3 regions of the Thauera sp. 63 genome follow, and region 3 is predicted to be linked to each of the others. Evidence: riboswitches for the same ligand, from Rfam matches in the RefSeq annotation. Region 3 holds a riboswitch; each other region holds the start of a gene.

What was found. Region 3 has a riboswitch for cobalamin ahead of C664_RS19685 (GNAT family N-acetyltransferase). Riboswitches for the same ligand answer to the same signal wherever they lie in the genome.
Region 1: another riboswitch for cobalamin. It lies ahead of C664_RS15060 (TonB-dependent receptor domain-containing protein); the one in region 3 lies ahead of C664_RS19685 (GNAT family N-acetyltransferase).
Region 2: another riboswitch for cobalamin. It lies ahead of bluB (5,6-dimethylbenzimidazole synthase); the one in region 3 lies ahead of C664_RS19685 (GNAT family N-acetyltransferase).

The regions. Positions count from the first base shown of each region.
Region 1 is NZ_AMXC01000021.1:16,447-21,722, forward strand. It holds gene C664_RS15050 (ABC transporter ATP-binding protein) at 1-237, opposite strand, end outside; gene C664_RS15055 (FecCD family ABC transporter permease) at 234-1,214, opposite strand; gene C664_RS15060 (TonB-dependent receptor domain-containing protein) at 1,269-3,104, opposite strand; cobalamin riboswitch at 3,236-3,475, opposite strand; gene cobU (bifunctional adenosylcobinamide kinase/adenosylcobinamide-phosphate guanylyltransferase) at 3,568-4,116, shown strand; gene cobT (nicotinate-nucleotide--dimethylbenzimidazole phosphoribosyltransferase) at 4,172-5,218, shown strand; gene C664_RS15075 (adenosylcobinamide-GDP ribazoletransferase) at 5,229-5,276, shown strand, end outside.
Region 2 is NZ_AMXC01000060.1:446-5,721, forward strand. It holds gene rnr (ribonuclease R) at 1-2,476, shown strand, start outside; gene rlmB (23S rRNA (guanosine(2251)-2'-O)-methyltransferase RlmB) at 2,469-3,221, shown strand; cobalamin riboswitch at 3,257-3,450, shown strand; gene bluB (5,6-dimethylbenzimidazole synthase) at 3,498-4,238, shown strand; partial or broken gene C664_RS19790 (nitrate- and nitrite sensing domain-containing protein) at 4,369-5,276, shown strand, end outside.
Region 3 is NZ_AMXC01000057.1:141-5,416, reverse strand. It holds gene C664_RS19690 (ribonucleoside-diphosphate reductase subunit alpha) at 1-2,221, opposite strand, end outside; gene C664_RS19685 (GNAT family N-acetyltransferase) at 2,279-2,836, opposite strand; cobalamin riboswitch at 2,993-3,196, opposite strand; gene C664_RS19680 (AI-2E family transporter) at 3,320-4,468, opposite strand; partial or broken gene C664_RS19675 (ketopantoate reductase family protein) at 4,590-5,276, opposite strand, start outside.

The DNA.
Region 1 (5,276 bases), on a different contig from region 3:
CGACCAGGCGGCGTAGGGCAGGCCGCCCAGCCTCACCTGCCCCACCGAGGGCTCGCGCAGGCCGGCCAGGGTGTGCAGCAGGGTGGTCTTTCCCGCACCATTGGGGCCCAGCAGGGCAAGGCATTCGCCCGGTGCCAGGCTCAGGCTGAACTCGCAGCACAGCCAGCGCTCGCCCACCTGCAGGGCGAGGCGCTCGGCCTCCAGCAGCGGCACCGCATCGGTACGCGAAGCGCTCACCGCGGGTGCCTCGCGAGCAGGAACAGGAACACCGGCACGCCGATCAGCGCGGTGAGCACGCCGACCGGCAGTTGCTGCGGCGCGATCACGGTGCGCGCCGCCATGTCGGCCAGCGTCAGCAGGGTGCCGCCGGCCAGCGCGGCAGCGGGGATGAGCACGCGCTGGTCGTTGCCCAGCACCAGCCGCACGAGGTGGGGAATGATGAGGCCGACGAAGCCCACCGAGCCCACCAGCGTCACCGCGGTCGCGGTCAGCAGCGAGGCCAGCACGTACAGGCCCATGCGCAGCTTGCGCACGCTCACACCCAGCGCACGCGCGTTCAGCTCGCCGCGCGCGAGCACGTTCAGGTCGCGCGCGAAGGGCATCACCGCGGCCAGACCCAGCACCAGCACCACCAGCCCAGGCCAGGGCCGCGCCGCGCCACTGGCATCGCCCATCAGCCAGAACAGCATCGACTGCACCCGGGTATCGGGCGCCAGCGCCAGCATCAGCGTCACCGCCGCGCCGCATCCGGCGGCGACGATGACCCCGGTCAGCAGCAGCCGCGTCTGCGTCCAGCTGCCGTCGCCATGCGCCAGGCCGAACACCAGCAGCATCGCGGCGAGCGCGCCACCGAAGGCCAGCGTATCGACCCAGATCGAGGCCGCGCCGAGCGTGAGCGCCACCAGCGCCCCCACCGCCGCACCACCGGAGATGCCCAGGATGTAGGGATCGGCCAGCGGGTTGCGCAGCAGCACCTGCATCAGCGCACCCGCCGTGGCGAGCAGGCCGCCGCAGACGAAGGCGGCGAAGGCGCGGGGCAGGCGCAGCTCGCGCACGATGTCCGCCGCCATGCCCTCACTGCCGGTCAAGGCAGCGAATACTTCGGACAGGCCGATTGGCATGTCACCGGCCACCAGCGCCCATAGCAGTGCAAGCGCCGCCGCCGACAGCAGGCTGAGGGCGAGCAGGATGGGATGGTGGCGGCCGAGCAGCATCAGGGCCCGACCCCCGACGACACGGAGACGGTCGGTGGCAACGAGCATTGCGGCTTAGTGCATCGCGTAACGCACGGCCACGAAGGCGTTGGCCCCCTGGGTGCCGTAGTTCTGGGCAAGCTCGTAGTCCTTGTCGAGAAGGTTGTTGGCGCGCACTTCCACGCTCCAGTCCGGCGCCAGCGCGTAATGCACGTAGGCGTTCAGCAGGCCGTAGCCGCCCATGCGGTTGGCCGCGTTGTTCGGGATTCGATCATACCGCCGCCCCTGCGCGTTCCACTCCATCCCCCAGGTCCACGGCCCGGTAGCGCGCTCGATGCCGAGCGAGCCGCCGATGCGCGCACGACGGCCGAGCTCATCGCCGGTTTCCTCGTCTTCCGTGTCGAGGAAGTCGATGCTGGCCCGCACGCGGTAATCCCACAGCATCGTGCTGGCAGCCAACTCGACGCCCTGGATCGAGGCCTCCGCCACGTTGGCCGGCGCCCAGTCGCCCATCGGATCGGCCGGGTTCACCGGCGCCCACGCGATCAGGTTCTTAATGCGGTTGTTGAAGTAGGTCGCGCTGAGGCTGGTGCCGCCGCGCTCCCACACCAGGCCGGCCTCGCGGTTCAGCGCCTCCTCGGGCTTCAGGTTCGGGTTGCCGCTGAACGGGAAGTAGAGGTCGTTGAACGTGGGCGCCTTGAACGCCGTGCCGATGCTGGCACGCGCGCGCCACTCCGGCGTCAGCCGATAGCCGTAGGCCAGCGCACCGGTGGTCTTGCTGCCGAACTGCGAATCCTCGTCATGGCGGGCGTTGACCTGCAGGTGATGGCGATCGAACTGTCCGCTCCAGCCGAGCAGCACCGAATTGGTGTGCCGCTGTGTCTTGTCATAGTCGGCAGTCGAATCGACTTCCTGCTCGAGATACTCGTAGGCGGCCAGCAGCGAGCCGACGCCCAGGGCGATGTCGTGCTGCCAGGTGAACTGGCGCTGCGCGGTCTCGAACGTGGATTTGGCGTTGCGGTCCGAGTAGTTGTGCGACTCGTCCGCGCCGTAGCCGAAGCGCAAGGTGCTGGTCCAGTCTGCGGTGATCTGGTTGCGCATGTGCAGCCCCAGCGAGTCGGTGCGCTTGTCCAGATACGAGTTGAACACCTTGGCGTTGTCGTACCAGTTGCGCATGTCCGAATGCAGCACGGTCAGGCCGATCTCGTCGGCGTCGCGGAAACCGAGCGACACCGAGCCGCTGAAGTACTCGTTGCGGAAACCGTCGTCGTCGCGATCGCTGCCGCGCGTCGACTTCGGCTTGGCATCGATGCCGTCACTGCGTTCGCTGCCGGCGGACACGTTGTAGCGCAGCCGCTCGACCCCGCCCGCCAGCGTCGCACCCAGCGTGCGCGCACCGTCGGTGCCGACGCCGGCACGCACGCTGGGCTGGAAACCCTCGCGTCCCTTGCGCGTGAACACCTGGATCACGCCGCCGATCGCATCGGAACCGTAGAGCGCGCTCGCCGGGCCGCGCAGGATCTCGATGCGGTCGATCAGCTCGAGCGGCAGGTTCTCGAGCGTGGGCGAGCCGCTGGTCGCCGACCCCACGCGCACGCCATCGATCAGGAGCAGGGTGTGCCCCGAGTTGGCGCCGCGGAGGTACACGCTGCTGCTCGAGCCCGGACCGCCATTGCTCGCCACCTGTACGCCGGGACGGCTGGACAGCAGTTGCACCAGCGTGGCATTGCCGGCACGGGCGATCTCGTCGCGGTCGATCACGTCGACGCTGGCAAGCGCCTCGTCGGCCGTGATGGGCTGGCGGGTGGCGGTGACCACGACGTGGCCAAGCTGGGCATCGTCGGCCTGGGCCGGGACGAACGGGTAAGCGAGCGCGCACGCGGAAACCAGCGCGGAAAGGCGGATCTTCATTGTCGGAACTCCCTGCGCCATGGCGCGCGTCCCCGCACGTCATGGCAACTTCACATGGACGCACCGCGAGCAGGGGAGAACCGAAGAGAGCAAGACAAACCGCGCCCGTCGCCGCCACCCCGCGGCACATCCGCCATTTCGCGTTCCGGCCGGTCTCCGGGCTCGTGCGCTGCCCGGCCAGAGGCCGGACGGACGGGTCGCCTTCCCGGGAGAGATCCTCCCAGTGGCTGCGTGATCCGCCTTGCGCGCACTTACCGTTGCGGGGGCAGCACAGGCATTGCGGCCATCGAGCAGAGGATGGTCCGCGCACCTGTTTCCCGTTTAACCCTAGGCGAGAATCGCCCGTGGGCACCGATAACGCGCCGCCCCTTCCGGGGCAGTGGGGGCGGATGATACCGTACGGGCGAGTATCGTGCACTGCAATAAATGACAGTCCTCTTTCCGGACAGGAGCCATCAGAACAATGACATGCGAGCTGATCCTGGGCGGCGCGCGCTCGGGCAAGAGCCGCGAGGCCGAGCGCCGCGCGACCGAATCCGGGCTGGCGGTGACCGTGATTGCGACCGCCGAGGCGCTCGACGACGAGATGGCGGCACGCATCCGTCGCCATCAGGCGGACCGACCCGCAGGCTGGCGCACGGTGGAGACGCCGGTGGCGCTCGCCGACACGCTGCGGCGCGAGGCAGCCCCCGACCGCTGCCTGCTGGTCGACTGCCTGACGCTGTGGCTGAGCAACCTGCTGGCGGACGCCGAGAGCCTGCCGCCCGGCGCCGATGCCGAAGCCCTGCCGCTGTTCCGCGCGCAGCGCGACGCGCTGCTCGCGACCCTGCCGCGACTGCCCGGCCGCATCGTGCTGGTCGCCAACGAAGTCGGCCTCGGCCTGGTGCCGGAGCACCCGCTCGGCCGCCTGTTCCGCGACGAGGCCGGCCGGCTCAACCAGGCGGTCGCCGCGCTGTGCCCGCGTGTGGTGTTCGTCGCCGCCGGCCTGCCGCTGGTGCTGAAGCAGGACTAAACTCACTCCCCACCCAGCCGCGGCCCCGACGCCGCTCCACCGGAAACCTCGCGTCATGAACCTCGCCATCACCGCGCCCGACCAGGCGATTGCCACCGAGCTGCAACACAAGATCGACCGCAAGACCAAGCCGCTTGGCGCCCTCGGCCGGCTCGAGCCGCTGGCGCTGCAGATCGGCCTCGTGCAGCAGACGCTGACGCCCGAGTTGCGCCAGCCCCACATCGTCGTCTTCGCCGGCGACCACGGCGCGGCGCGGGCGGGCGTGTCGGCCTACCCGCAGGACGTGACCTGGCAGATGGTGGAGAACTTCCTGGCCGGCGGCGCCGCGATCAACGTCTTCAGCCGGCAGATGGGGCTGGGGCTGACCGTCGTCGATGCGGGGGTCAATCACGACTTCGGCAAGCGCGCCGGCCTCATCGACGCCAAGATCGCGCCGGGTACGGCGAACTACATCGAACAGCCGGCGATGAGCGCCGAACAGCGCGACGCCGCCCTGCAGCGCGGACGCGAGATCGCCCATGCGCTGGCAGACAACGGCTGCAACTGTGTCGGCTTCGGCGAGATGGGCATCGGCAACACCGCCTCGGCCTCGCTGCTGACGCACTGCCTGGTCGGTGCCGAGCACGGCGCCGACCTCTACACCGTGACCGGCCGCGGCACCGGACTGGACGACGCCGGCCTCATCCACAAGCGCGCCCTGCTCAAGCAGGCGCTGGAGCGCGGCGGCCGCCCGATCGATCCCCTGGCGGTGCTGGCCGAGTACGGCGGCCTCGAGATCGCCATGATGGCCGGCGCCATGCTCGGCGCCGCCGAGCGCAGGATGCTGGTCCTGATCGACGGCTTCATCGTCACCTCTGCACTGCTGGTCGCGCACGCCATCGACCCGAACGTGCTGCCCTACTGCGTGTTCGCTCATCGCTCGCAGGAACCCGGCCACGGCATCCAGCTCGACCACTTGGGAGTGGAGCCCCTGATGTCGCTGGACCTGCGCCTGGGCGAAGGCACCGGCGCCGTGCTGGCCTGGCCGCTGGTGCAATCGGCGGTGAGCTTCCTCAACGAGATGGCGAGCTTCGAGTCGGCCGGCGTCAGCGACCAGGGCTGACGCACACGGCATGCGCTACCAGCTCGAACTGTTCTTCACCGCGCTCGGCTTCTTCACC
Region 2 (5,276 bases), on a different contig from region 3:
CCTGGTCCGGATCGCCGGCCAGGATCGTCGCGGCCGCCCCGAAGGCAAGCTGGTGGAGGTGCTCGAGCGCGCCAACACGCGTGTGGTCGGCCGGGTGATCGAAGAACATGGCGTGATGATCGTCGTGCCTGAGAACCGCCGCCTGGCGCAGGACATCCTGATCGCCCCGGGTGGGCGCAAGAAGCCCCAGCCCGGCCAGATCGTGACCGTCGAACTGGTGGAGCAGCCGACCCAGGTCACGCAGCCGATCGGACGCATCGTGGAGGTGCTGGGTAACTATGCCGACCCGGGCATGGAGATCGAGATCGCCCTGCGCAAGCACGACCTGCCGTTCGAGTTCTCGGCGGAGGCCAAGGCAGAGACGCGCAAGCTCCCGGCAGCGGTTCGCAAGAAGGACTGGGCGGGTCGCGAGGACCTCACGAAACTGGCCTTGGTGACGATCGACGGCGAGACCGCGAAGGACTTCGACGACGCGGTGTATTGCGAGCGCCAGGGCAAGGGCTACCGCCTGATCGTGGCGATCGCCGACGTGTCGCACTACGTGGGCGCTGGCAATGGCCTCGACAAGGATGCTTTCGAACGCGGCAACTCGGTGTACTTCCCGCGTCGGGTGATCCCGATGCTGCCCGAGAAGCTCTCGAATGGCCTGTGTTCGCTGAACCCGCAGGTCGAGCGCCTGGCGATGGTTGCCGACATGGCGATCTCGATGACCGGCGACATCAAGTCCTACCGCTTCTACCCCGCGGTGATCTGGTCGCATGCGCGCCTCACCTACACCCAGGTGGCCGCGGCGCTGTACGACAAGGATCCGGCGGTGCGCAACGAGCTGGCCGCGCTGCTGCCGCACCTGGAGAACCTCGACCAGCTCTTCCGCGTGCTGCTGAAGGCGCGCGCCAAGCGCGGCGCGATCGACTTCGAGACCACCGAGACGCGGATGATCTTCGACGACAACGGCAAGATCGCGCAGATCGTACCCGAAGTGCGCAACGACGCCCATCGCCTGATCGAGGAGTGCATGCTCGCCGCCAACGTGTGTGCGTCCGACTTTCTCGCCAGCCGCGAGCACCCGGCGCTGTACCGCGTGCACGACAGCCCCTCCGAGGACAAGCTCGCCAAGCTGCGCGAGTTTCTCAAGGAGTTCGGCCTCGGCCTGGGCGGTGGTGACGAGCCGCGCGCGGGCGACTTCGCCAAGCTGCTCGAGCAGGTTAGGGATCGTCCCGACGCCCAGCTGCTGCAGACCGTGATGCTGCGTTCTCTCAAGCAGGCGATGTACAGCCCGGATAACGTCGGCCACTTCGGCCTTGCCTACGAGTCCTATACCCACTTCACCTCGCCGATCCGGCGCTATCCCGACCTGCTGATCCACCGCGGCATCAAGGCCGCGCTGGCGGGCGAGCAGTACCGCCCCGGCGACTGGGAGCAGATCGGCCTGCACTGCTCGATGACCGAGCGTCGCGCCGACGACGCCACGCGCGACGTGGTCGCCTTCCTGAAGTGCTACTTCATGCAGGACCGCGTCGGCGAGATCTTCACCGGCAGCGTGTCGGCGGTCGTGTCCTTCGGCCTCTTCGTCGCCCTCGACGACATCTTCATCGAGGGCCTGCTGCACATCTCCGATCTGGGCAGCGACTACTTCCACTACGACGAGACCCGCCACGCCCTGCTGGGCGAGCGCACGGGCAAGCAATTCCGCCTGTCGGATCGGGTCAAGGTGCAGCTGGTGCGGGTCGACATGGCGACCAACAAGATCGACTTCCGCCTGATCGAAGGTCCGCTGGCGGTCGAGAAGCCTGTCGCCGTGGTGGAGGAGACGCCGGCTCCCGCACCTCGGCGTGCGCGCAGAACGACAAGGACGGCTGCCGACAAGGCAGCGGTGGAGACCGTCGTCGTGGCAGCACCGGCCGCGGCGCCTGCCGTGGAGGTCGCCAAGCCGGCAAGGAAGACGCGGGCGAAGCCTGCCGCCGTGCCGGCCGAAGAAGTGATTGCACCGGCCGCCACCGCGGCAAAGCCGGCGCGCAAGCCCCGGGACAAGGCGCAGTCCGTGCCGGAAACGGCCCCCACGCCGGTGATGCCGGCGCGTAAGTCGCGCGTCAAGGCCGCAACGGCGCTTTCCGCGCAGAAGGCGCCGCAAGCGAGCGTGCTCGACGATATCTGGCAGAAGGCGGCCGACCAGGAGGCAGCGGCGCAGAAACTCGCGGCGGAGGAGGCGGCCAGCGCGCGGGCCGGCAAGAAGCGCAAGGCGGCGGACAAGGCGGAGGGCAAGCCTGCGAAGAGGGCAAAGGCACCCGCCGCCAAGGCCAAGTCCAAAGTCAAGGCGGGCGCCAAGGCGAAGCCTGCAGCCAAGCCAGCGAAGAAATCCGCTGCGAAGGCTGTGAAGGCGTCCGCGACCGTTGCCGAGCCGGTAGAATCGCGCGCCTCCAAACCGGCCGCACGTCCTGGCGGCAAGACCTCGACCAAGGGAACCCGCCGTGGCTAAAGCCCCAGAAACTGTCTCCACCCGCCTCATCTACGGCTTCCATGCCGTTTCCGCCAAGCTGCGCCACGCGCCGGATTCAGTGCTGGAAATCTTCCTGTCCGGTGATCGCAAGGACGCCCGAGTGCGCAAGTTCGTTGCCCAGGCCGAGGCCGCGGGCGCACGCATCACGTCCAGCGAAGGCGACAAGCTCGACGCGCTGGTCGGCACGCGGCGCCACCAGGGCGTGGTGGCCAAGGTCGACGCCACGCGGCGCGACATCAAGCTCGCCGACGTGCTCGACAGCCTCGAAGAGAATGCGCTGATCCTGGTGCTCGACGGCGTGCAGGACCCGCACAACCTCGGCGCCTGCCTGCGCGTGGCCGACGCCGCCGGTGCGCATGCGGTGGTGGCGCCGAAGGATCGCGCGGTGGGCCTCAACGCCACCGCGGTCAAGGTCGCCAGCGGTGCGGCCGACACCGTGCCCTACATCACCGTCACCAACCTGGCCCGCGCACTGCGCGAGATGCAGGATGCCGGCGTGTGGGTGGTCGGTGCCGCCGGCGAGGCCGAGAAGTCTCTGTATGAGATCGACCAGAAGGTGCCCGTGGCCTGGGTGCTGGGTGCCGAAGGCGACGGCCTGCGCCGCCTGACGCGCGAGACCTGCGACGAACTCGCCCGCATCCCGATGCACGGCAGTGTCGAGAGCCTGAACGTGTCGGTCGCCAGCGGCATCTGCCTGTTCGAGGCGCGTCGCCAGCGCGGCTGAACGGTTCCGGCGAGCCCCGTCTTTGGGGTAACCTCTCGCCCTTCGAGCTTCGGGGTGCCCGCGCCAGTCGCGGGAGAATCGGGAAAGCGGCGCAACTCCGCTGCGCGCCCAGCGCCGTTATGGGGATTGTCCGGGCATGGTTTGCCCAGCCACTGGTCCGCAAGGATCGGGAAGGCGCCCGGACGAGATGATCCACAGCCGGAAGACCGGCCCCGAAGCGTATCAAGCAGCCGCCTGGTCGGCGGTTGTCCACTGCTCTACGACAAGGGGAATTTCATGAGCAGTCCTTCGCAGGCCGTCCAGACCGATCCGCAGTTCAGCGCCGAGGAGCGCGCCGCCGTCTATCGGGCCATCCACACCCGGCGCGACGTGCGCGGCCAGTTCCTGCCCGACCCGATCCCGGACGAGGTGCTCGCGCGCGCGCTGACGGCCGCCCACCATGCCCCGTCGGTCGGCTTCATGCAGCCGTGGGACTTCGTGCTCGTGCGCTCGCGCGAGGTGCGGCAGAAGATCCAAGCCGACTTCCGCGCCGCCCATGCCGAGGCTGAGCTGATGTTCGAGGAAGGCAAGCGCGACACCTATCGCAAGCTCAAGCTCGAAGGCATCCTCGAGGCGCCGGTCAACCTGTGCATCACCTGCGACCGCAGCCGCAACGGCCCGGTGGTGATCGGCCGCACCCACATCGGCGCGATGGACGTCTACAGCGCGGTGTGCGCGGTGCAGAACCTGTGGCTTGCCGCCCGAGCCGAGGGCCTGGGCGTGGGCTGGGTCAGCATCCTCCACCAGCAGACCTTGCGCGAGGCGCTCGGCATTCCGCAGGACATCGTGCCGATCGCCTATCTGTGCATCGGCTACGTCAGCCATTTCTACGACAGGCCCGAGCTGGAGTCGGCGGGTTGGCTCAAGCGCATGCCGCTGACCGAGCTGCTGCACTTCGACGGCTGGCGGGGCAGGGCGGACGAGGCGGGCGAGCGGCTGGTCGACGAGATCGGGCGGGTGCGGCCGATCCTGAAGTAGGGGCGTGCTGCGGCCGGGTGATCCCGGTCGACACCGTGTGCGCGGCGGCATGCCCAGCCACGTGCACAACTCTTGCTTGTCCCCGTGGGCGCGACTCCCTCGCGCAGACCCCACACCCCCGGAGGACGGCATGAAGACGGCGCTCGCATTCCTGCTCGCAGCGCGCCGCTGCGAAATCGACGATCTCGAACGGCTCGCGCTCAGCTGCGAGCTGGTGCAGGCGGTGAGCGAACTCGTGCATCAGCTGCAGCGCGAGCGCGGTGCCTCGAACGTTTTTCTGGCGTCGGACGGCGCACGATTCGGCGCCCAGCGCGAAGCGCAGCTCGATGCGAGCCGGGCGGCCGAGGCCGAGGTGCGGGCCTGGCTCGACCGGCCCGAGCTGGGCGGCGAGCGGGCCGGCGCATTGGTGCTGGGCGGTGCCAGGCTGTTCACCCGGGTCGCGCTTGCGCTGCATGCGCTCGATGCCTTGCCCGACCTGCGTGCCGACGTGGCCGCCCAGCGCTGCCGCCCCGACGCGGCGACCGCACGCTACAGCGAGATCGTCAGCGCACTGCTCGCGCTGGTGTTCGATGCCGCCGACGTGGCGGTGGATCCGGAGGTTTCGCGGCTGCTGGTGGCGATCTTCAATCTGATGCAGGGCAAGGAGTTTGCCGGACAGGAGCGTGCGCTGGGCGCGGCGTCATTCGCAGCGGGTCATCCGGCGGCCGATGCCATGCAGGCCATCCAGTACCTGGTCGAGGCGCAGTCCCAGTGCTTCCGGCGCTTCGAGGCCTTCTGCGGCGCCGAGGTACTGCGCCAGTGGCAGGCACTGCAATCCATCATGCCGCTGGCCGAGCTCGAGCGGCTGCGCCGAGTGCTGCTCGCGTCCGGCCCCGGGGCAGCCCTGGATTCCGCCTGCGCGGAGGGTTGGTTCGCGTGCTGCTCGCAGCGTCTGGACCAGTTGCACGAGGTGGAGGTGGCGCTGGCGCGCGGCCTGGGCGACGCCTGCGCGCGCAAGATCGCGGCGACGCGGGACGAGGCGCGCAACCAGGCGAGCCT
Region 3 (5,276 bases):
AGGAGCGGTCGACTTCGAGCAGGGCGCCGCCGCCGGCGCCGCTGCGGCCGCGGCCCTCGGCCAGCAGCGCGAGGCTGTCCTGCGGCAGGAGGCCCCGGTCCCACAGGCTGCCGCGGAAACTGGAATACGGCCCGCGCGCCTCGGCCAGCTCGGTCGAGGCCCAGTAGGCGGCGTGGCACACGGCTTCCATCGAACGGTCGGCGAACTCGACCGCGGCGTCCGATGCGTAGGCCAGGCCCATCATGTGCAAGGCGTCGGCAAAGCCCATGATGCCCAGGCCCACCGGGCGGTGGCGCAGGTTGGCGGCGCGCGCCTTGGGCGTGGCGTAGTAGTTGAGGTCGATGACGTTGTCGAGCAGGCGCATCGCGACGCGCACGGTGCGCTGCAGCTTGTCGTGGTCGAGCGTCCAGCGCCCGTCGCCGTCGCGCACCAGATGGGCGGGCAGGTTCACCGAGCCGAGGTTGCACACCGCGGTCTCTTCGGCCGAGGTGTTGAGCGTGATCTCGGTGCACAGGTTGGAGCCATGCACCACGCCCACGTGCTGCTGCGGCGAGCGCAGGTTGCAGGCGTCCTTGAAGGTGATCCACGGATGCCCGGTCTCGAACAGCATGGTCAGCATCTTGCGCCACAGCTGGAGGGCGGGCAGGCGCTTGAAGAGGCGGATCTCGCCGCGCTCGGCCTTTTCCTCATACGCGCGGTAGGCCGCCTCGAAGTCCTGGCCGTAGCGCTCGTGCAGGTCGGGCACGTCGACCGGCGAGAACAGGGTCCATTCGGCATTCTCCAGCACGCGTTTCATGAACAGGTCGGGGATCCAGTTCGCGGTGTTCATGTCGTGCGTGCGGCGGCGCTCGTCGCCGGTGTTCTTGCGCAGTTCGAGGAATTCCTCGATGTCGAGGTGCCAGGTTTCGAGATAGGCGCACACCGCGCCCTTGCGCTTGCCGCCCTGGTTCACCGCCACCGCGGTGTCATTGACCACCTTGAGGAAGGGGATCACGCCCTGGCTCTGGCCATTGGTGCCCTTGATGCGGCTGCCGAGCGCACGCACCGGCGTCCAGTCGTTGCCCAGACCGCCGGCGAACTTCTGCAGCAGGGCGTTTTCCTTGATCGACTGGTAGATGTCCTCGAGGCTGTCGGCCACCGTCGTCAGGTAGCAGGACGACAGCTGCGAATGGCGGGTGCCGCTGTTGAACAGCGTCGGCGTGCTGCTCATGAAGTCGAAGCTCGACAGCAGCTCGTAGAACGCGATGGCCTGTGCCTCGCGGTCGATCTCGTTGATCGCCAGGCCCATCGCCACCCGCATGAAGAAGGTCTGCGGCAGCTCGATGCGGCGGTCGTCGACATGCAGGAAGTAGCGGTCATACAGCGTCTGCAGGCCGAGGTAGTCGAACTGCAGGTCGCGCTCGGGTCGGATCGCCGCCGCCAGGCGGGCGAGGTCGAAGTCGGCCAGCCGGGGATCGAGCAGCTCCGCCTCGATGCCACGGCGGATGAAGGCGGGCAGGCAGGCGGCATAACCCTGGTCGGGGTCGGCCATGTCGGCCTGCGAGGCCTCGTGCCCGAGCACTTCGACGCGGATCGCCGACAGCAGCAGGCGGGCGGCGACACGTCCGTAGTCCGGCTCGCGCTCGATCAGTGTGCGTGCGGCCAGCACCAGCGCCTGGCGCACGGCGGCAATCGGCACGCCGTCGTAGAGGTTGTGCAGGGCGTGTTCGAGCACGGTGTCGGCGGACACACCGTCCAGCCCCGTGCAGGCCTCGCGGCACACGGCGAGCAGGGCGGCGCGGTCGAGCGGGCGGCGCGCTTCGCCATCGACGACGTGCAGCACTGGGCCGGCGCCGCCCGCCTGCGCTTCGGCGTCCTTCTGCGCCGCGCGTTCGGCAGCGCGGCGTTCGCGGTAGAGCACGTAGGCGCGCGCGACGTCGTGCTCGCCCGAGCGCATCAGCGCCAGCTCGACCTGGTCCTGGATGTCCTCGATGTGCAGCATGCCGCCGTCGGGTAGGCGGCGGGTGAGGGCGCCGACCACGGTATCGGTGAGGCGGGCCACGATGTCGCGTACGCGTGAGGACGCCGCACCCTGGCGGCCCTCGACGGCGAGGAAGGCCTTGGTCATGGCGACGGCGATCTTGTTCGGATCGAAGGCGACGACGGCGCCATTGCGGCGGATGATCTGGAATGCGGCGAGTTGCATGGCGCTATCAAGCGCTTCGGTCGGAAGTCGGTCCACGGGATGTCCTCGTCTGGGTGAATTCGAATGAGCGGGGTTTGGGAGGCAAGGGCAGCGTCAGGCGACTGCCCGGCTGCTTGCGGGGGCGTCGTCGGCGCAGCGGGACGCGGCCCGCAGTTCCAGCGTCAGCGGGGCGGTGTGGCTGCCGCCGGGACGGCGGAAGCCGCTGGTGGCCGCCATGTGCAGCACCGCCGGGCTGACGCTGTGGCACACGATGCGGACCGCGTCGTGCAGGCGGGCCAGCGCGATGACGTGGCCGAACAGCGCGCGTCCGAGTCCGCGCTGGCGGTAGGCTGCGATGACGCTGAGGCCGAAGTCGACCTCGCCATCGCGCACCCCCACATGGGCGAGGGCGACGATGTCGCCCTGCGCGGTGCACAGGCCATGCACGTGGTCGCGTGCGAAATCGAGGCTGGCGACGTAGGCGGCGATGCCCTCGTCGCGGATGCCGTGGCTGAAGCGCAGCAGCCGGTCGTCGGCATCCAGCGCACGCAGGTGTTCGAGGATGCGCGGCGTGTCTGCGGCGCCGAAGCGCAGCATCGGGCGCGGGGCCGTGATCGACGGTACGTGCGGAGCTGGCGTCAGCGCCGGGGCGAGGCGGGCAGATGCGGGCATGGCGGAGATCCGGTGCGGGCGGGGCGGATCTCCGACGGACGGGCGTGATGCGTCACGCGCATGGCCATGCCATGCGGTGCTGCCGTGCCATCAGGAAAGCGTGCAAGTGAAATGGTCTGAGCCATGCCTCTTGTCAGGGACACCCCGCCCCGAGCTGTTAAGGGAAGCGTCGCGGCAGGTCTCCTGGCTCTCGGGTCGTCGTCCTGCGCCGGCCTTCCCGGACATTCGTCCAGTGGCATGGAAAAGCGCAAGACTCACCGATTACAGTTGCGGGGGCAGCTCCGGATTCCGCACCTTGCGATGCGTCACCGGATTCCCTTGCCCGGTCGGAACCGGGCAGCCGTGACGGGCAGACATTAGGGCCGGCGGGTGCCGTGTGTCAAGCTTGACGTGTGAACAGTGATACTGCGGGTAGTGCTTGGCGACCCGGTTGACTACTAGGGGTTGCGTGCCGACCTGCTGCGATCGCGTCCGCTCCTGCCCTTAGTCGATCGTCGTGTACGACCGTGTGGCGGGGGATGGGCGCGCGATGGCGTCCGTGGTGGCATCCGCCGGTGCCGTCCCGCTGGCCACCGGTGCGGGCTCTTCAATGCCGAGCAGCCATTCGCGCCAGATCGCCACCAGCAGCGCCATCAGCACCGGGCCGACGAACAGGCCGACCAGCCCCATGGTCTGCACGCCGCCGACCAGGCCGAAGAAGGTGGGCAGGAACGGCAGCTTCACCGGGCCGCCGACCAGGCGCGGGCGCAGCGTCTTGTCCACGATGAAGAGCTCGATCGACCCCCACGCGAACAGTCCCAGCCCGGCGACAAGGTCGCCCGAGCCGACCAGGTACAGCGACACCAGCGTGAAGGACAGCGGCGCCCCGCCGGGGATCAGCGCCATGAAACCGGTGACCACGCCGAGCAGCACGGGTGAGGGCACGCCGGCGATCCAGTAGGCCACGCCGAGCACCACCCCTTCGCCGATTGCGATCAGGCCCATGCCGGTGACAGTGGCGCTGACGGTGGACGGCACCACGCGCGAGAAGCGTTGCCAGCGCGTCGGCAGGATGCGCTCGCCGACGACGTCGAGCTGCGCCGCGATCCGGCTGCCGTCCTTGTAGACGAAGAACAGCGTGATGAGCATGAACAGCGTGGTCAGGGCCAGCCGCGCGAGATCGCCGGTGGCGCTCAGCAGCGCGCGGTAGATGTTGCCCAGGTGCTCGCCGCTGATGATCTCCACCCAGTGCCCGAGTGCCTGGGGCTCGCCCAGGTGCAGGAGCCAGTACTCGGCGAGCCGGTTGCCGACCATCGGCAGGGCCCGGATCCAGTCCGGGACCGATGCGCCGGTCCGGTTGGCTTCGAGCAGCCAGGCAATGAAGTTGCCGGCTTCCTGCAGCGCGTAGTGCAGGGCGACGGTCAGCGGCACGATCAGCGCGCAGATGACGACGATCAGGGCCAGGCTCGCGGCCAGCGCCGTCTTCCCGCCGCACAGCACGACGCCCCGGCGGTACAGCGGCCAGCTGGCGAAGCCGATGACCAGCGCGGCCAGCACCGGCACGAGGAAACCGCTGAGGAAATACGCCCCCGCGGCAAGGATCAGCAGCAGCAGGGTGCGGACGATGAGGGGGGCTTGCAGGACTGGGGGCATGGGCAGGGCTGGACGGATCGCCGATGTGCCCGACTATACCGTAGGGGGCGGCCATTCCCCGACGCGATCGCGTGGCGGGCAGGCCGCGTGCGACTGCGAATCCCGGCGGTCTGCCACGGCATCACCCGCGATCGGATGGGGTTCCTGCCTCGGCGTGCTCGAGCGCGCGCACCAGGGTATGTACGGCCCGATGCGTCGGCACCTCGAAGCCGCCCGTCTCGGCCATGGCGAGCAGGGCGCCGGTGATGGCGTCGATCTCGGTGCGGCGGCCGGCGAGCACGTCCTGCAGCATGCTGGCGCGGTTGGCGGCGGTGGCACGGGCGACGCCGTGCACGCGTGAGAGCGCCGCCCCTTCGTCCAGATCGAGGCCGTTGGCGCGCAGCACCGGCAGCGCCTCGCGTACCAGGGTGTCGAGCAGCACGCGGTGCGGCGGTTCGAGCAGGGCGCCATTGGGCACGCGAAACAGCGCTGCCAGCGGGTTGATGGCGAGGTTCACCAGCAGCTTGGCGACCCGGGCACGGGCGATGTCCGGATCGACGCGGGCGACGAAACCGGCGCGCACGAACAGCGCCGCGAGGTCCTCGAAGCCGGGCGGCAGCAGGGTCTCGCCGGCGCCCGAGGGATGGATGCCGGTGGCATCGCGGTAGGCGCCTTCGGTCGTCACGCCCTGGCCGGCCGCCAGCGCGGGACAGGCCTCGCGCAACTGACTCTCGATCAGTCCGTTCTGCAATGACAGCAGGCCGTGCGGCCGCAGGGCGCTGGCGAGGCGGGCGGCGGCGTCGGTGTCGCCGGTCTTCACCAGCAGCAC